Regions from separate parts of the Glutamicibacter sp. NPDC087344 genome, predicted to be linked through region 3. Evidence: riboswitches for the same ligand, from Rfam matches in the RefSeq annotation. Region 3 holds a riboswitch; each other region holds the start of a gene.
The links. A riboswitch is a leader RNA that binds a small molecule or an ion and turns the genes downstream of it on or off. The one in region 3 is predicted to bind S-adenosylmethionine.
Positions count from the first base shown of each region.

Region 1 (4,861 bases), on a different contig from region 3:
GCGGTGTCGATTGCCAAATGTAGTTCTCGGCGAGGCGCTTCGGCGGGACATGCCGCATATCTGGCCGTCCGAGACCCGCTGCCGGCGCTGAATACCGAGCTTCGGTTCTGAAGCGGGGTTGGGATCTCAAAATTGTTGCAACCTTTTGCAACTCTTTTATATTGTGACCCACGTCATACTCTGGATTCAACGCGGTGCCGCATCAGCTGCACCTCCCCAAGTTCCAGAAAGAAATGAAGTGATGACGATGGCTGAGAACTCCCCGGAAGTCCAGGCTCAATCATGGCTGGCCACGCTGCAACAGGCCCTGGCTGCAAGGGATGCCGCCGCCGCGGCGCAGCTGTTCGGCGAAGAGTGCTACTGGCGCGACCTGACCGCATTGACCTGGAATTTGCACACCGCCGAAGGTCGTGACGGCATCCAGTCGCTGCTGCTCGGTATCGATTCGGGTGCGTGGCCACGCAATCTGCAGGTCACCAGCGCCGCGGACGCAGATGGTGTTATCGAAGCCTGGTACACCTTCGAAAATGACGCGGTACAGGGCAAGGGCCTGTTCCGGCTGCGTGACGGGTTGGGCTGGACCATGCTCTCGACCGCTCAGAATCTGCGTGACTTCCCGGAGCCATCGGGACCACGCCGTGCGCTGGGAGCCGATCACGGTTCTGCCATGGTCTCGGAAAACTGGTTGGACCGGCGCAAGCAGACCCAAGAGTCCTTGGGCATCACCGAACAGCCCTATGTGCTGATCATCGGCGGCGGGCAGGGCGGCATTGGCCTCGGCGCGCGCCTGAAGCGTCTGGGGGTGCCGGCGCTGATCATAGACAAACATCCCAAGCCCGGAGACCAATGGCGTTCGCGGTACCATTCCCTGGCCCTGCATGACCCGGTCTGGTACGACCATATGCCGTACATCGAGTTCCCGGACCACTGGCCGGTATTCACCCCGAAAGACAAGATGGGCGACTGGCTTGAGTGCTACACCAAACTCATGGAACTGGATTATTGGTCCCTGACCGAGGCGGTCAGCGCACGCAAAGACCCGGAATCAGAAGGCTGGATCGTTGAGGTGACCCGCGAGGGCGAACCGATGACCCTGCGCCCCACCCACCTGGTGATGGCGACCGGGATGTCCGGAATCCCCAATCTCCCCAGCTACCCGGGTCAGGAGATCTTCGCCGGGGAGCAGAACCACTCCTCGACCCACCCAGGAGGCGAAGCCTATCGCGGCAAGAATGTGGTGGTGATCGGGGCAAACAATTCAGCCCACGACATCTGCGCCGATCTGGTGCACAACGGCGCCAAACCGGTGATGGTCCAGCGTTCCAGCACCCACATTGTCCGTTCTGAATCACTGATGAAAACCGTGCTGGGCCCGCTGTACTCGGAGGAGGCGCTGGCCAACGGGATCGACCACAACACCGCCGACCTGATCTTTGCCTCGATCCCCTACAAAGTACTGCCCGAGTTCCACAAACCAGCCTTCGCCCAGATCCGGAAGGACGACGAACAGTTCTACCAGTCGCTCACCGACGCGGGATTCGACCTGGACTTCGGCGACGATGATTCGGGCTTGTTCCTGAAATACCTGCGCCGCGGTTCGGGATACTACATCAACATTGGAGCCTCGGAACTGGTAGCCGACGGGTCCATCGCGCTGGCCAAGGGCGAGGTCTCGCACCTCACCGAGCATTCCGTGGTGTTGGCCGACGGCACCGAACTGGCTGCCGACGCGGTGGTTTACGCGACCGGCTACGGGTCCATGAACGGTTGGGCGGCCAAACTCATCTCCCAGGAAGTCGCCGACGAGGTAGGCAAATGCTGGGGACTGGGCTCGGGAACCACCAAGGACCCCGGGCCGTGGGAAGGGGAGCTGCGCAACATGTGGAAACCGACCCGGGTCAAGAATCTGTGGTTCCACGGCGGCAACCTGCACCAGTCCCGCCACTACTCCAAGTACTTGGGAATCCAGCTCAAGGCCCGCTATGAGGGGCTGGAAACCCCGGTCTACGCGCTCGCCGAAAGCTTTCATACGCTCTGACGCGCAAGACGCGTCTGAGAGGGCTGCGGCCCGCCTGATAACACACCGCGACCGGGCGGGCCGAGTCTTTGGCTGGTCGGCTGGTCCAGGACAAGGGCGCTTGGTTTGCGCGCCGAGCCACCCTTGTCCTGGACCAAGCGGTTGTAAATGCCGGTCCAGTCAGTTTCCAGTCGGTGCGTGGTGGTCGGCCGGATCGGGCGGCCGGCTATCGGCAAATGGAAACAGGGCTGAAACCCCAACACGAACATCAGCTAATTCAAAGGGCTAACGAATAATTGAACGATTGTGACACCATGGCTCCCTGGCAAGTCGAATGAATCCTTGAGTATTGAGATTTAAGAAGCGAAATATTTGACCGTTCGGCGTAATCACCAATATTGTTCTAACCAGAATCAAGAGCGTCAGCTATAAGCCCTGGCTTGCTGGCCGGCAACCCTCTCAACGGTAGTGGGGTGCTCCAGGTGAGGATTCGGTCCCGCGCAAGACTGCGTGGCACAAATACCGCACATCGAGTGCGCCGGCATCGGTTTTGTGTAGGAGAAATTCCGCACGATTCCCGGGCCAGCGTTCGGTGGGCACGACCCGAAGGAATCGAGCCATGTCATTAAACCAGGATCTTGACCCACTGACCTTGCGCAAGGTTTTCGCTCAGCACCCATCAGGTATTGCCGCTCTCTGCGCGGTGATTGACGGCGAAAAAACCGGCATCATTGCTTCCTCATTCACCGTTGGAGTTTCGCTCGAACCAGCACTGGTGATGTTTGCGGTGCAGAAGACTTCCAACACCTGGCCGAAGCTTCGCCAGGCGGGGCGCATTGGTGTTTCGGTGCTCAGTGAACGCAATGACGGTGTCTGCGTCCAGATCGCCTCCAAGCACGGCGACCGTTTTGCCGGTGTGGCAACTCGCGACACCGAAGAGGGCGCGCTCTTTATCGAAGAATCCACCCTGTGGCTGGAAACCTCAATCTACAACGAAGTCGAAGCCGGAGACCACTGGGTCGTTTTCCTCGAAGTCCATGGTCATGACGTCGCAAAACACTCTCCGCAGATTTTCCACGATTCACGATTTCACTCATTGCCAGTGCCCGAACTCGTATAACTGAACCAACTCAACGCTGCGGCACGAAGGGACCCCCTTCGTGCCGCAGCGTTTTAATTGCCGTTCGGGAATCAGTCCTGTGAGGGCTCGGGTCTTCACCGCGGCCGGTTTGTAGCGTAATGATGACACAAGGTCTATCCACAATTTTGTCCACAGTCTTGTGGATAGCCTGTTGATGAGGGTTGATAACTCCCAAAAAGTACCATGAATACGGGAATTTGACTGTTGATAACCAGTTTTAGGCCCGCGGGGAGTGGAAAAAATTAACTTGCTATCCACAACTGTGCAAAGGTAAACGCACTAGTCAAAGACTACTTGTTGATTATTAAGTGGGGTAATCCACAGGGTTGTCCCCATGTAGTGAACAGGCGAATCCACAGGTGAGGGTGGATTATCCACATAATCTGTGGATATCAGGGTTTACCTCTGTTAATAACCCACCTAGTGTTGGCACTGGGAACGACTATCCACAAGAGCATTGGGTCTAACTGTCGGTTGGTGCTGACATGATAGGCAGTTGCCGTGGTGGCATGAATGGTTTCCCAGCGGGTACATAGGGGATGGAAGTGTCTGTAATGAGTGCAGAGCCGATCTACGAAGAGCGCGAATCAGATGCGGGGCGCAAGCCGCCGCAGGACATCGAAGCGGAAATGTCTGTTCTTGGCGGCATGATGCTCTCCAAGGACGCGATCGCCGATGTCGTCGAGGTACTTCGCGGCACCGACTTCTATCGCCCGGCCCACGAGGCAATCTATGAAGCAGTGATCGACCTTTATGGTCGTGGTGAACCCGCAGATGCCGTGACGGTGGCCGACCTGTTGACCAAACGCAGCGAGATCTCGCGCGTTGGCGGCGCAGCCTACCTGCACAACCTCATCCAGCAGGTGCCGACCGCTGCAAACGCTGGGTACTATGCCGAGATCGTGCGCGAACGCGCTGTGCTGCGACGGCTTGTTGACGCTGGGACGCGCATTGTCCAGATGGGTTATTCTCCCGACGGCGAGGTTGACGCCATCGTAAATGAGGCGCAGGCCGAGGTCTACAAGGTTGCTGAAACCCGCAGCAGCGAAGACTACGTCCGCCTGTCCGAAATTATCGAAGGCACCGTTGATGAAATCGAGAACGCCGCCAACGCGGGCGATGGCATCACCGGTGTTCCCACCGGCTTCTACGAATTCGATGAGCTGACCCAGGGCCTGAAGGGCGGCCAGATGATCATCATCGCGGCCCGACCCGCGGTAGGTAAGTCGACCTTCGCGCTGGACTTCGCCCGTTCGGCGGCCATCAAAAACAATATGGCTACCGTCTTTTTCTCCTTGGAAATGGGCCGCAACGAAATTGCCATGCGCCTGTTGTCCGCCGAAGCCTCCATCCAGTTGCAGGACCTGCGCAAGGGCTCGGTTGAAGATGCGCAGTGGACCAAAATTGCCACAACCATGGGCCGGCTGAATGAAGCCCCGCTGTTCATCGATGATTCGCCGAACATGTCGATGATGGAAATTCGCGCCAAGTGCCGCCGCCTGAAGCAGCGTAACGAGTTGCGGATGATCATCTTGGACTACCTGCAGCTGATGAGCTCGGGCAAGCGTGTGGAATCCCGCCAGCAGGAAGTTTCCGAGTTCTCGCGTAACCTCAAGCTGTTGGCCAAGGAGCTCGATGTTCCGCTGATCGCCTTGTCGCAGCTGAACCGTGGCTCCGAACAGCGCCAGGACAAGAAGCCAATG
Region 1 is NZ_JBIUXY010000018.1:37,646-42,506, reverse strand. Features, by position in the region: gene ACIOWL_RS20510 (DMT family transporter) at 1-23, shown strand, start outside; gene ACIOWL_RS20505 (NAD(P)-binding domain-containing protein) at 248-2,038, shown strand; SAM riboswitch class IV at 2,429-2,545, shown strand; gene ACIOWL_RS20500 (flavin reductase family protein) at 2,637-3,137, shown strand; gene dnaB (replicative DNA helicase) at 3,713-4,861, shown strand, end outside.
Region 1: linked by a shared signal. The riboswitch ahead of ACIOWL_RS20500 (flavin reductase family protein) and the one ahead of ACIOWL_RS11740 (ABC transporter ATP-binding protein) in region 3 are both predicted to bind S-adenosylmethionine.

Region 2 (4,861 bases), on a different contig from region 3:
CACAACTCCATCAGGTTGTTTTCCATGGGTGTGCCGGTCACCACCAGCTTGCACGGGACCGACAGCTGGCGAGCCTGTTTGTAGCCCTTGGAGGTGTGGTTTTTCAGCTGCTGAGCCTCATCAAGGATCATGACCGTGAATCCGGCTTGCTCAAACTCTTCAAAAGACAAACGGAAGATGGTGTAGCTGGTGACCACCAGCTGCGCATCCTCGATCTGATCCAGAACGTTCTGGCCAGATTTTTTGGCCGTCGAGGTAATAGATTGAACCCGCATTTCAGGCGCGAAACGGTGAGCCTCATTCACCCAGTTACCCACCACGGAGGTTGGGGCGAGCACCAAAAACTTTTGATCCGGATTTTCGATTCGCGCCTGTTCCAGGGCAGCCAACAACTGCACGGTTTTACCCAAACCCATATCATCGGCAAGCACGCCGCCTAGGGAATGGGTGCGCAGGAAGTTGAGCCAGGAAAGTCCCTGCTCCTGGTACGGGCGCAGCTCGGCTTTAAACGACGAGGGAAGTTCGACCTTCTCCAGCTGTTCCCCGTTGGTCAGTCCTGCCACGGCTTCAAGCCACTGGTTTTCCTGGGCTTCGATAATTCCCAGATTCACCAGTTCCTGCCACCAGTCGATACTCAACTTGTGGATGCGGATGCTGTTGCCCGACACAGAGCCAAGTTCGCCGGCTTCATGAACCAGCTGGCGCAACTGGTGGAATTCCGGCCCGTCAATGGGAATCACGGTCATGTCTTCAAGAACCAAGTACTCGTCTCCCAGCGTGAGTGCCGAGAGAAGGTCAGCGAACGGGACCTTCAGCCCATTGATGGAGACCTCCACCGAGAGGTCAAACCAGTCGCCGGTGCTCTCCCCCGCCTCGATGCTCACCGTGGCTGGTTCTGAATTCAGGGTGTAGTTCGGTACCTCGTCATTTCCCAGCACGTGAATGTCTGGGTGCTCTTCCAGCAGCGGGAGCAGGTACATGATGAATTCGATGGCTTGGGACTTGGTGAGGTTTTGTTCTGGAAAGACCCCGCTCTTGGTCGGCCGGCCCAAAGGCTCATCCCCACCGAGCTTGTCCTGCACTGAAGTGATAATTTCGTGCTCGACCGACTTCTGGCGTGGAGCTTTAGAACCGTAGTACCAGGCGAACCGAAGGTTCATTCCGGACTCGGTGTCAATCATCTGCAACTGGAGTACCGGCCGCGGGACCTCAGGCACCTTGTAGCTATTATCGGCGCTCCGCACCGGCGCGACCTGGCGCAAAGAATCGAGGTACTCCGTTTCGAAGTCTTCAATGTCAGAGGTTGGAACCAGCATGGCTCCCATGCTGAGAAAGTCCCGAATTTCGTGTGCCACGGCGTCCTCGAGTGGAGCCATTGACAGGTCTTTAGCTTTTTCCAGTGGTTTGTCGGAGTACACCACCAGGGAGGGAGGGCTGCCCAAAGCAATCACGTGATCGGCCTCGCCGTGTGGCCCGCGGAAAACACTTTCAATCGTCAACCCGCTCTCGCCACGTCGCAGGTCGAGGAAGGCCGAGCCCTTGAGCTCGGACAAGGAAACCACGTTTCGGTTGTTGGAGTTTCCGTTGACAACCTGAACTCCTGATTCAAGGATCACCTCAAAGGCTTCACGCAGATCCTTGCCCGGCAGCCTATTCAGGCTGACCCACTCGGACGTGTCCCAGACGTGCCCGTACTGGTCGTGCTGTGCGCGTTCGCTGAGCATCACCAGTTCATTGACCGCGCGGCGCTGCGCCTTGGGGAACCGGTCATCAAACATCAGCCCACGCCATGACACCCCGGTTTGCACCCAGGGGCTGCGCGCCCCCTTGCGTGCCGGACGCGCGTTGAGGTGAAGGGTGGGCCGGCCGTAGCTGGTGCCGGCAGTCACCTTCAGGATCAGGCCGAGCGGTTGCTCTTCAATGTCTTCCTCGACGTCATTGTCCCTGGGTCCGGAGGGCAATATTCGTTTGAGTGTGCGGGCCCACTGGGGGGCGGGTTGAGCTTTCCAGGTGTTTTCCGGCTTCACCTCGCTAGAGACGGTAAAACCTCCACCGCTGATTTGTGTTGCCGCCACCAGCATTGCGGCGACGTGCTCACAGGAGTACTCCTCCGGGTGCTCTTCGCAACGGCTGCTGAAGCTGATGTTGGTTCCCTCGATAGACAGCTGCACTATCACCAAAGAGCCTGCGACCCAGCCGGAGATAAAAGAGAGTCCCGGAGTATTGCGTCGTTCGTTGATGGCAACCTGCCCCGCGTTGGCAAGCCGCCAACCTTCGGTAAATTCCGAATCGGTGACCAGGGTCTGTGCGGCAACGGGGGTCAGCTGATATTCCATACACACAACTTCACGGGTAGAGGTCCGCTCCATAACATCGCGGAAATTCACATCCATTCTATCGAGGGAACCGACAGTTCGCCGTGTGACGAATCGTGAAGTTGGCTATTTACCCAGCATGCCGAGAACCGGTAGAAAAGTAACTACTGAATCACGAGTTCCAATCGAATAAGCCCTGGCTGATTGGACGGCAACCCTCTTCGCGTCATTGTGCGGGGTGCTCCAGGTGATGATTCGACGGACCTGAAAGACAGGTTCGTAAGCGATGGCGCCCCTTGCGCCAGAAAGGGGATTTATTCCTCATGTCTAACGCAGCTTCCACTCTTTCCATAGCCGAAGATCGTTCCGCACGCCTGCAGCAGGCCGGTACCGGTTGGGGTGAACGAATCTCAGCAACCGCAGATAATGCCAAACTGACATTCACGGTGCAGGGTGAAGGTTTTGGTTCGGTGGCCAGCAACATCGTTGCCGGGAAGCACACCTTTACCGTGGATGAGCCAGCGGCTTTGGGTGGAGACGACGTTGCCGCCAGCCCTGTTGAATACGCGCTGGGCGCCTTGATCTCATGCCAAGTGGTTGTCTACCGCCTCTACGCCGAGCAGCTGAACATCCAGGTTGACGACGTGAAGATTGTAGCCGAGGGCCACCTTGATGTGCGCGGCCTCTTTGGCATCGATAAAACCGTGCGTCCGGGCTTCACCTCGGTTGATCTCGACGTGCAGATCACCGGCCCGGAGACGGCCGAGCGTTATGACGAACTGCGCCAGGCTGTTGACGCCCACTGCCCGGTCTTGGACTTGTTCGCCAACCCGGTTCCGGTCACCACCGCTGTCACTCTGACCCCGGCGAACTAAAGCTTTCAGCTTCTGCCTCACACCAGGCATCAATGCAATAAAAACCCGGGTGGGCTCTCTTCCCCATGATGAGAGCCCGCCCGGGCGCATTTCCGTGCTCACCGCCCCAACGGCGAGACACGAAACCTTTGGTTAGCGCTTCTCTTCGATGGTGATGCTCCACCCGTCGAAGTTCGCTGCAGTCACGTCAAGGAAATAGGTGCCTGCCGACTTGTGCAGCGCGGTTTCTTCTTCCACCGGCCCGTCAAGCATGACTTCTGGGAGTCCGCCGTCCTTCATCAGGTCGGTTCCCTCGGTCAAGAGGTAGATGGCTCCAATGGCCATGTCTTCGCCACCGGTGAAGCTGTAGGTCATCCGCGCCTCGGCACCGGTCAGTTCAAACACCTTGCTGGACTTGTCGGTTTTGCCGTCAAGGACAATCACTTCCTGCCACGAGGTTTCAGCCTTTTCTTCCTTGGCTGCTGGCTCCTCTTTGGCTTCGGCCGGCGCTGCCTTGCTTTCGGTTTCGCTACCGGTAGCTGGCAACTCAATGGCCGAGGACGACGACGCACCGTCAAAGCCTGCAGTACTCGCGTTGACCATACCGCCGATTCCGCCAATTACCACCAGCACAATGCTGATGATCCAGGCCACCACCTTGTGTTTGGCATAGCCTTCCAGCGGGCGGCGGAACTTGTCCGTCATGCCGCCACTGAGGATGATAATCAGGTCGATCAGGGCCCACAGGCCCAGACCGCCGAAGGTGAACAGTTTCAGCAGGCCGGTACCCACCTTGCCCAGGTAAAAGCGGTCAACGCCGAGGGCGCCCAAGAACAGGGACAGCAACCAGGTTGTCAAGAACGACTTGGGTGGCAGGTACGGAGCAGGGTGCTGAGCCATAGGCGCAGGCTGCATATTGTTGTAGCTCATGATGATTCCTTTGATTTGTGATGATCAATGACGGTATGCGCGCCACTGGGTGTTATTGCTTGACCCAGGTACCGCAGCGCACCGATTCGAAGTCTTGGCCCTTTGAGACAGTCACCGTGGGACGGCCGCCGCCGGGGATGCCGTTGTTGATGATGTCGTCCCCATTGGTCCCGGACTTGAGCACGGCCCAATAGCAGTTGCTGCCTACCGCTTCCTTGGCCCGGTAGGTCCCGGCCTTGATGTCGGTGCCCACCGTCCAGATGCCGTCGCTGACGGAGTTCGCTTCCTGCTCAGCTTCAACGGTGCCAACGGCCTTTTCACGGGCCAGCACCGCAGCTTCGGCTCCGTCAAGCTCTTCGTCGCGTTCATCCAGCGTGGCGGAACGGGAATCAAGGTCTTTGCCCTGTTGCTCCAGCTCGGCCTCTCGGTCCGCAAGACCTGATTTCAGCTCGGTGAGCTCCGCACTGAGCTCGTCACGTTCGGCGAATACTGCCGTGGTGGTGTCCGAGAGCGCCAGATATTCTTCGGATTCCTTGGGATCCGGGATATTCATCCCCCAGAAGACCCCGCCTCCCAAGGCTCCAATGACTAGGACCGAACCCAAGACAAGTCCCCAACGCTTTTTCTTGGTTTTCGGTTCTGCTGGCAGTTCTTCTGGCACCGGGTTCAGTGGCTTGAGCGTACTCATCAGTTTTTCGCCCCTTCAATCAGGATGTTGATTCCGCTGTCCGGGTGGTAAGACCAGCTGGCCTGCAATCCGTC
Region 2 is NZ_JBIUXY010000004.1:43,628-48,488, reverse strand. Features, by position in the region: gene ACIOWL_RS07825 (SNF2-related protein) at 1-2,336, opposite strand, end outside; SAM riboswitch class IV at 2,486-2,607, shown strand; gene ACIOWL_RS07820 (OsmC family protein) at 2,639-3,190, shown strand; gene ACIOWL_RS07815 (TM2 domain-containing protein) at 3,323-4,099, opposite strand; gene ACIOWL_RS07810 (hypothetical protein) at 4,152-4,787, opposite strand; gene ACIOWL_RS07805 (hypothetical protein) at 4,787-4,861, opposite strand, start outside.
Region 2: linked by a shared signal. The riboswitch ahead of ACIOWL_RS07820 (OsmC family protein) and the one ahead of ACIOWL_RS11740 (ABC transporter ATP-binding protein) in region 3 are both predicted to bind S-adenosylmethionine.

Region 3 (4,861 bases):
CGGTATCCAACCCTGCAACCTCGGCCAGGATGTCTGCGGTTTCATCCGGGTTTGCGACAGCCCATTCACGGGCCTTTTCATAGGAATCAACCACCAGCTGGGCCAGCTCCGGGCTCTCTTCAATGAAGTCCGCGCGGGCATTGAGGGCACCGTAGGTGTTGAAATCCAGGTTGCGGTAGACCAATTTGGCGCCGTCCTGCTCAGCGGCGGCCATGATCGGATCCAGGCCGGACCAGGCATCCACCGAACCATTGGCCAGGGCGGTGCGGCCATCCGCGTGCTGCACGTTTTGCAGCGTGATGTCCTTTTCGCTCAGCCCGGCCTCTTCCAAGGCCTGCAGCAGGAAGAAGTAGGGGTCGGTGCCCTTGGTCGCGGCGACCGACTTGCCCTTCAGGTCTGCCGGGCCGGTGATATCGGAATCCTCATTGACCACCAGCGCAGCCCACTCGGGCTGGGAGTACAGGGCGATGGTTTTGATGGGGGAGCCGTTTGAGCGAGCCAGCAGCGCCGCCGAGCCGGCGGTGGAACCGATCTGGACGGCATCCGCACGCAGTGCTTCGTTGGCCTTGTTGGAGCCGGCGGACTGGATCCATTCGATGCTGACGCCCTGTTCCTTGGCGGCTTCATCCAGCCAGCCCTTTTCCTTGAGTACCAGGCTCAGCGGGTTGTAGGTGGCGAAGTCGATGGACAGTGTTTTGCCGTCTGCGGCGGCGTTCTCGCCGGCGCAACCGGTCAGGGCCAGGGCGCCAACTGCCAGGGCGGTCAAGGTGAGGGCTGAGCGGCGGGTGAAACGGTGTGCGAACATCAATAATTCCTTGATTTGTGCGTGCGAGTGTAGCGGTTGTGCGAACACAACCGTGCAAAAAGAGTCAGTGCGGGGCGAACGCCCGGATTAATGGTTGGTGGGATCTACACCCAGCAACCCGAGCAGGTGCGCACGGTGCGCGATGAACTTTTCATCGCTGTGGCTGCGTGGGTGGGAGGCCGCCAATTTCAGATCCTCGATCACCGTGGCGCCCTGTTGTCCCTCGGGTCGTCCTAGGACAATCACGCGGTCCGCGAGGGTCAGCGCCTCGTCGACATCGTGGGTCACCATCAGCACGGTGGTGGGCAACGATGCATGGATGGACAGCAGCAGATCTTGCATTTTCAGCCGGGTCAGTGCATCCAGCGCTCCGAAGGGTTCATCCAGCAGCAGCACCCCGGGGCGGCGGGCCAAGGCCCGGGCCAGTGAAACTCGCTGCGCCATACCACCGGAAATTTCGCGTGGCCGCAGGTCCGCGGCCTGGGTCAGCCCGGTGAGTTCCAGCAGCTGGTTGATCAGTTCGGCACCATCGTGTTTGGCGGTTTTCGGTGCCAGGCCCAGCGCAATGTTTTCGCGAACCGAACGCCAGGGAAGCAGGCGCGGCTCCTGGAAGGCCACCGCGCACAGCTCGTTGATTCCGTTGACCTCGCGGGACCCGGTGAGCACCGCGCCACCCGTGGGATGGTCCAGGCCGGAGACCGAACGCAGCAGTGTTGACTTGCCGCAGCCGCTGGCGCCGAGGATTGCCACAACCTGTCCTGCCTCGATGTGCAGGTTGACCTCGCTGAGCACCAGACGCTGTTCCTTCTTGGTGGTGAAGGTGCGCGAGACATTGTGGAAGTCAACGGACAGCGCGCTGGATGTTCCGGTGGTAGCCGTTTGCTGAGGCAAGGCATAGGCAGTAGCCATGATCATCTCCATCGGTCCTGGCGGTAGCACCGGCCGTGAATCCGTGAATCCAACGGTGGTTGCTGCGGCGTCATAGAGCCAGATCTCTCGGCCGCTCGGGATGGTTACGTATCTATTACACGCATTCGAACGATTTTGATGCAAATCTTGCGTAACATGAAAATTCTTCGATCAACCGGCGAAAACTGTGAGAAATTTCGTTATTTATTTCATTGAATGCTGGTTTGATCGATTTTTTCGCCTCACGTGTGGCTCATCTTCGGCGGTTTGTCGCTATGGGCGTTAGCCGGGCTGGAGAGTTTGGGTCTTTTCCGCGACGAAATATGACTTCGGGGCTTGGATTAGCCCGAATATTACGGCTACAAATGATTACGACCCATCCAGAGCGGCCGAGAGATCTGGCTCGACGACGCCGCAGCAACCACCCACCCTAGGGACGGTGCTACCGCCAGGATCGATGGAAAGAATCGAGGACTTTTGTATGTCTTTTGGCGCACCCCAAAACGATTTTGAGGTGGACTTTAACGCGCTGAGCACGCCGGGGGCCGGTAATGCTCTGGAGCTGGATCAGTTCACCGAGGAACGCCCGACCCGTCAATTGCTGAAGGTGACGCCGGGTCCGGGAGCCGACGAGGACTACGAGCGTCTGGCAGCAATCTTCCGCCCGGTATTCGCGCACATCGCCTCCGGGGCCAAGGATCGGGACAGCAATCGCATCCTGCCCTTTGAACAGGTTGGACTGCTTAACCGAGACCGATTCGGCGCATTGCGGCTGCCGGTCTCGGAAGGCGGCCACGGCGCCCGGCTCAGCGACGTTTTTCGCCTGCTGATTGAACTTTCCGAGGCCGACTCCCACGTGGGGCAGCTCTGGCGGGCGCACATCGCATTTGTTGAAGACGTGCTGCGTTTGGAAGACCCGGAACTGCAAGCCAAGTGGTTCGCCCGCATTGCGGCGGGGCAGATTGTCGGCAACGCCTACACCGAAAAGGGCGGAAATGCGCTGGGCGCCCTGAACACCAAGGCAAGCCAGGTGGACGGCCGCTGGGTAGTCAACGGTGAAAAGTTCTACTGCACCGGAACCATCTTCGCGGACTGGACCACCGTCGCGGTGGCCCACCCCGAACGCCCGGGGCGGCAGATCGCCGTCGTTTCAACGCAGCACAGCGGGGTCAAGATCCTGGACGACTGGGATGGGTTCGGCCAGGGACTGACCGGCACCGGAACCACCGAATTCCACCAGGTTCCGGTGGACAGCTTCATGCCTGAAAACCCCAATGATCCCGAAGCCGCAATTTTCCAGCTGGTCCTCATGGCGGTGCAGGCAGGCATCGGCCGGGCGGCGCTGAACGATATGCGCAGCTCCGTCCAGTCGCGCACCCGCAGCTTCAGCACCGGCACCGGTGTTCCGGTGCACCGCGAACCGCAGGTCTTGCAGTTGGTGGGGGAGGTCTCCGCGGAGGTGTTCGCCGCGGATTCGGTGGTCATCGGCGCCGTCCTGGAGGTCGAATCGGCGTTGAATGATACGCACCTGAACGCCGAAGAGCGTTTTGCGGTGTGTGAACTCGCCGCCAACCGGGCGCAGACGATTGTGCAGCCGCTGGTCATCGGCGCCACCAGCAAACTTTTTGACGGTTTGGGCGCCTCCTCCACACGCAGCAGCTGCAATATGGACCGGCACTGGCGCAACGCCCGCACCATCGCCACCCACAACCCTGCCATCTACAAGGCCCGCATCGTGGGCGACTATGAGATCAACGGGGTTCAGCCCCAGCGGCTTTCGGTCACCGGCGAACTCGGCGGCCCATCCCAGGCCTACACCATCTAGCCGTCACGGCACACCCAACAAACTTCTACCGCAGAACTACGAATAAGGGGCACCACCATGAGTGAGAACCAGCCAACGAACCCGCAGCGTGAAATCCTCTTTAATGCCTTTGACATGAACTGTGTCGCCCACCAGTCCCCGGGGCTGTGGCGCCACCCGCAGGACAAGGCCGCGGACTACAAAACCATTGGCTACTGGACCCACCTGGCCAAGGTGCTGGAAAAGGGCAAGTTCGACGGGCTGTTCATCGCCGATGTGCTGGGCACCTACGACGTCTTCAACGGCACCAACGAGTCTCCGCTGCGCACCGGCGCCCAGGCTCCGGTGAATGATCCGTTCCTGCTGGTCTCTGCCATGGCGGCAGTCACCGAGAACCTCGGTTTCGGCGTGACCGCCGGCACCGCCTATGAACACCCCTACCCGTTCGCCCGCCGCCTGGCCACCTTGGACCACCTGACCAACGGCCGAGTCGGCTGGAATGTTGTCACCGGCTACCTGCCTTCGGCGGCCCGCAACATGGGCCAGGAAGACCAGATGGAGCACGACGAGCGTTACAACCACGCGGATGAGTACCTCGAGGTCATCTACAAGCTGCTCGAAGGTTCGTGGGAAGACGATGCGGTGCAGGCGGACAAGGAAACCGGGATCTACACCGACCCGGCCAAGGTGCACCCGATCAACCACGACGGCAAATACTTCAAGGTCCCGGGCATCGCCATCACCGAGCCGAGCACCCAGCGCACACCGGTCATCTACCAGGCTGGCACCTCGCCGCGCGGACTGAAATTCGCGGCCCAGAATGCAGAGGCTGTTTTTGTCACCAGCCCGACCCGCGAAATGCTCAAGTCGACCGTCACCAAGATCCGCGACCATGCAGAGGCCGCCGGTCGCGACCGTTACGACGTGAAGATCTTCGCCATGCAGACCATTGTGACCGCCGAGGATTCAGCAGCGGCCCAGGCAAAGTACGAGGACTACAAGTCCTACGCCGACATCGAGGGCGCGATGGTGCTGATTTCGGGCTGGATGGGTATCGACCTGTCGACCTTCGACCCGGATGACGTGATTGGCAACGACGTGAAGTCCAACGCCATCCAGTCTTCCGTGGCGACCTTCCAGAAGGCCAGCGGCGACGAGGGCAATCCGTGGACCATCCGCCAGCTTGCCGAGTGGGTTGGTGTGGGCGGTTTCGGTCCCATCACCGTGGGCTCGGGCGCGGAGGTTGCCGAGAAACTGATCGACTGGGTGGATTACACCGACGTTGACGGCTTCAACCTGGCCTACGCCATCACCCCGGGCACCTTCGAGGACATCGTGGAGTT
Region 3 is NZ_JBIUXY010000005.1:366,132-370,992, reverse strand. Features, by position in the region: gene ACIOWL_RS11745 (aliphatic sulfonate ABC transporter substrate-binding protein) at 1-805, opposite strand, end outside; gene ACIOWL_RS11740 (ABC transporter ATP-binding protein) at 893-1,714, opposite strand; SAM riboswitch class I at 1,720-1,821, opposite strand; SAM riboswitch class I at 2,088-2,178, shown strand; gene ACIOWL_RS11735 (acyl-CoA dehydrogenase family protein) at 2,196-3,539, shown strand; gene ACIOWL_RS11730 (LLM class flavin-dependent oxidoreductase) at 3,597-4,861, shown strand, end outside.

Region 4 (4,861 bases), on a different contig from region 3:
CCCCCGCGCTCAGTGCACTGAGCTTGGCCAATGCCACATCCCGGGGGAAGGGGGCCATGCCGCAGTTGGTGCTGGGAACAAGCTTGTCTGCATCGACATATTCAAGTGCGTTTCGCAGTGTCTGCACTACTTCTTCGGGGGACTCGATGGCGGTATCCGCCACGTCGATGGCGCCGAGCATCACCTTTTTGCCGCGCACCAGCTCAACGACTTCCAGCGGCACATTTGAGTGGTGGGATTCCAAGGAGACGGTGTCGATGGATGAACGCTGAAGCAACGGGAAGGACTTCTCATAGTGCCGCCACTGGGCACCCAAGGTGGCCTTCCAGTCATTGTTCGCCTTGATCCCGTAGCCGAAGCAGATGTGTGCCACGGTTTCGGCTTTGAGCCCCTCGCAGGCACGTTCCAACGCGGCGATACCCCAGTCGGAAACCTCGTCGAAAAACACGTTGAAGGCTGGCTCATCAAACTGGATGATATCCACCCCAGCGGCTTCGAGCTCCTTGGCTTCCTGGTTGAGGATGGTGGCGAACTCCCAAGCCAACTTCTCACGGCTGCCGTAGTGCGCATCATGCAGGGTGTCGACCATGGTCATCGGGCCGGGAAGGGTCCACTTGATGGGCTGGTTGGTGAGCGAGCGCAGGAACTTGGCGTCATCAACGAACACCGGATTCTCGCGCGCTACGGCGCCAACAACCGTGGGCACACTCGCCTCGTAACGGTTGCGGATGAGCACCGTCTCGCGCTTCTGGAAATCGACACCGCTCAGGTGCTCAATGAAGGTAGTGACGAAGTGCTGGCGGGTCTGTTCGCCGTCGCTGATGATGTCGATACCGCGCTGGGTCTGCTCCAGCACGGCGGCGCGGGTTGCGTCCTTTTTGCCTTCAAGCAGTTCGGCGCCCTCAAGTTTCCAAGGGGACCACAAAGTTTCGGGTTGGGATAGCCACGCTGGTTTGGGAAGGCTGCCGACAATCGAGGTTGGAAGTAGCTGGGAGCTCATGGAATGGTCCTTAGGTGTTTAGGCGGCCACAGCGGCGCACGAGGCGGCCCACTGGTTCAGCAGTTCGCGGTTGGGAGTGATGAAGTGCTCTTCGGTGTATTTGCCCTGGCTTGCACCAAGCCGAGTGCGTTCCTCGCGGTCATAGGAAATGAGGGTGCGGGAGAAGTCCTGCGCGCTCAGGCTTGGCTGGTAGATGGCCGGCGCCGCGCAGTTCGCGTTGTAGATCTCCGGGCGGTAGATCTTCTGGAAGGTCTCCATGGTGCTAATGGTGCTGATCAGCTGCAGGTCGGTGTAGTCATTGAGCAGGTCGCCGCGGAAATAGAAGGCCAGCGGTGCGACGGACCCGACGGGCATGAAGTAGCGCACGCGCAAGCCCATCTTGGCAAAGTACGCGTCGGTCAGCGAGTAGTCGTCCTGCTGGTATTCAAGACCCAGAACCGGGTGGCTGTGACCGGTGCGACGGTAGGTCTTGGAGCTGGAGACGCTGATGCAGATCACCGGTAGCTGTGCGAAACGCTGTTGATAGGCGTCGGAGTCGAGGAAATGCTGGAAGAGCCGGCCGTGAAGGTCTCCGAAATCTTCGGGCAACGAAGGTTTGCCCGAGGCATCGCTTGCGGAGGGGAGCACCACACTGAAGTCGTAGTCGCGCACGTAGGAGGAGAAGTTGTTTCCTACAATGCCGTGGCTTCGGATGCCGGTTTTCCGGTCGATGATGCTGGTGTCCAGTACCTCCAGCAGGGGGAATTCTTGATCTCCGTTCTCGGAGCTGACGTGTACGTTTGCGGAGATAATCTCAAGCTGAAGTGCGTAGCGTTCACCCTTGGGATTGTCCCAGTGCGCCAAATCGTTAAAGCGTCGGTTGATCATCGTCAGGGCGTTGTGCAGGTTCTGCTGACGGTTCTCTCCGCGAGCCAAGTTGGCGAAGTTTGTGGTGATGCGCGAGTCCGTTGAGGGTGTGTAATTCTCGTCGAAGTCGGTGCTGGTAATGCTGAAAGTTAGCGCGTCTGCCATGGTGGCCAATCTGATGATTAAAGGCCTGGGCAGGCCGGGGGGAAGTCGATGCGTCAATCATGCAGTGCCAAAATGGATATCAGGTAACTCAATGTAACTATGGGTTGATATAGACTCAGCCTATGGTTCAAGGTGCAAGCGGTCTGACACTGCAGCAACTGCGTTATTTCATCGCGGTCGCAACGGAGGGTTCAATCTCCGCCGCGGCCGACCTTTTGTACGTCGCCCAGCCGAGTATGTCCGCGGCCATGAAAGAGCTTGAATCCCGCGTGGGACGTGCACTTTTGGTCCGTTCGGCCAGAGGCGTGACACTGACAATCGAGGGATCTGAATTCCTGGGTTACGCCAGACAGGTTCTGGAGCAGGTGGAGCTTCTGGAGCAGCGGTATCTGGATCGGCCCCCGTCCCGCCGACTGCTGGGGATCTCGACCCAGCATTATTCGTTTTCCGTGGATGCATTTGTCCGGATGGTCCAGGCAAGCGAGGCTGGAGAGTACGAATTTTCCTTGCGTGAGACCCGTACCGAGGAGATCATCGAGGACGTGCGCACCCTGCGCAGCGAGATCGGAATCCTCTACCTCAATGACTTCAATCGAAAAGTGATCGAGAAGCTGTTGCGTGAATCCCGGCTGGTATTTCATCCGCTGTTCCTGGCCGAACCGCACATCTTTATTTCGCGCAGCAACCCGCTCTCCGCAGCACAGCGCGTGACCCTTGCGGACCTTGAAGATCTGCCACGACTCACCTTTGACCAGGGGGCTAACAGCTCGTTCTACTTCGCCGAGGAAATCCTCTCCACGTTGTCCAGCAAACGGGCAATCCGGGTCTCCGACCGAGCAACCATCTTCAACCTGATGATCGGCCTTGGCGGCTACACGATCTCCACGGGTATCGTCAGCGACGAACTTGACCCGTCGATCGTCGCCATTCCGCTGGACGTTGAGGAACGCATCGAGATTGGCTGGATTGATCATGCCGCGATTCCGCTCACGGAGCAGGCACAGCGATACCTGGCCGAGGTCCGATCGGTGGTCTCAGATTTCGGTGTACAAGTTCTCGGCTGAAATTGACACATTGTGTCATCGAAAAAACCGGAAACGACACATAAAAAGCCTCAGATGCCTGAGATCTAGCGGTTTTTGGCTCATTCGACGCGTCACAGACGTGACGTAACACGGGTGTCATTACGCGGAAAATGCGACACATGACGGGTCGCGACGTTCTGTGAAGCACAGGCCTTGGTGCCGGTTGCGCCACCGGGAAGCTTTGGCGAACCATGGAAGAACAACACCCCATCAAGAGCGACCGAGAGATCTGGCTCGTCGACGTCGCAGCAACCAGCGGGAAACCGCAAGGTGCTAATGCCAGGAACGATGGAGCAGCTCCGAGCGCGTCTTTAGACGTTGCGCTGTGCCTCGTACCGTGATGGACAGGCCGTTTTGTTGGCCTTCCCTGGTACGCTGCACCGTGTTCGGTGCACTCTCTCGTGGATGAGACAACGAGAAGGAGCCAGCCATGGCGCAGCCAAACACCCAGCCGTCAACCGCGGCGATCCACGCCGGATACGCACCCAGCGGAGACTACCGCCCACTGACCGTGCCGCTGTATTCCTCTGCGGCTTTCGAATTTCCCTCTCATGCAGATGCGGTGGAGAAGTTCGCACTGCGCCAGGCCGGTTTCACCTATTCACGTACCGGAAACCCCACGGTTTCCGTTTTCGAGCAGCGTGCCGCGGCGTTGGAATCCGGGGCGTACGCTGTTGCCACGGCTACCGGCCAGGCGGCAGTGGCACTCGCGCTGCTGGCGCTAACCCAAGGCCCCAAACATATTCTGGCCTCCAACCAGCTCTATGGCGGAACCGTGGATTTGTTGACCGACTCCTTTAACGACTTCGGGATTCGGATCAGTTTTGTGGATCCCGATGATCCAGCTGCCTGGGAAGCGGCTATCGAAGAGGACACCCGCGCCTTTTTCCTGGAGTCGGTCACGAACCCGCTGTCCACCTTGCCGGATCTGCCGGTGTTAAGCGAGATCGCGCACCGGCACAATATCCCGGTGGTTGTGGACAATACGTTGGCCACCCCCGCAAACTTCAAGCCATTGCTGCACGGAGCAGACATCGTGGTGCACTCGGCAACCAAGGCCTTGGCCGGCCATGGCCAGGTTCTGGGCGGGGTGGTGATTGATGGGGGAACTTTTGATTTCTCGGATCAATTCCGTTGGGCGCAGATCGCGGCCCCAAGGGCCCGCTACGCCGGCACTTCGCTGCTTGAACGCTACGGCGCAGGTGCATACAGCATGCTGGTGCGTTCAAAGTTCTTGCATGATTTAGGTCCAACCCTGCCTGCGGCCAGCGCCCACGGCATCCTGACCGGTATTGAAACGCTGACCGTACGTACCGCCGCGGCGCAACAGAACCTGTTGTTGCTTGCCAACTTCCTCCAGGCTCATCCCGCGGTCGCCGCGGTGCATCACCCGAGCCGGCCAGGACACCGGCACCACGAGCGTGCCAAACGTTTTTTCCCAAGGGGAACTGGCAGCGTGCTGGCGGTGGAACTGCATGATGAACGGCTGGTCTCAGCATTCATCGACAGTCTGGAGGTGATTGTGCTGGCCGCCAATATTGGCGATACCCGCACCATGATCGCCCATCCGGCCACCATGACCCACTGTCGACTTTCCGCGGAACAGCTCGCCGAGGCCGGCCTTAACCGTGCGGTGTTGCGTTTGTCGGTGGGACTGGAAGATCCTGCAGATCTGATTCGAGATTTGGACCGCGCGCTGAGTGCAGCGCAGGCAACTACCCTTGAGGAGAGCTTCGCATGAGCGGCTTCAACACGCTGGCGGTGC
Region 4 is NZ_JBIUXY010000010.1:146,805-151,665, forward strand. Features, by position in the region: gene ACIOWL_RS17120 (methionine synthase) at 1-1,000, opposite strand, end outside; gene ACIOWL_RS17125 (putative oxygenase MesX) at 1,019-2,011, opposite strand; gene ACIOWL_RS17130 (LysR family transcriptional regulator) at 2,134-3,075, shown strand; SAM riboswitch class I at 3,301-3,391, shown strand; gene ACIOWL_RS17135 (O-acetylhomoserine aminocarboxypropyltransferase/cysteine synthase family protein) at 3,527-4,837, shown strand; gene ACIOWL_RS17140 (cystathionine gamma-synthase) at 4,834-4,861, shown strand, end outside.
Region 4: linked by a shared signal. The riboswitch ahead of ACIOWL_RS17135 (O-acetylhomoserine aminocarboxypropyltransferase/cysteine synthase family protein) and the one ahead of ACIOWL_RS11740 (ABC transporter ATP-binding protein) in region 3 are both predicted to bind S-adenosylmethionine.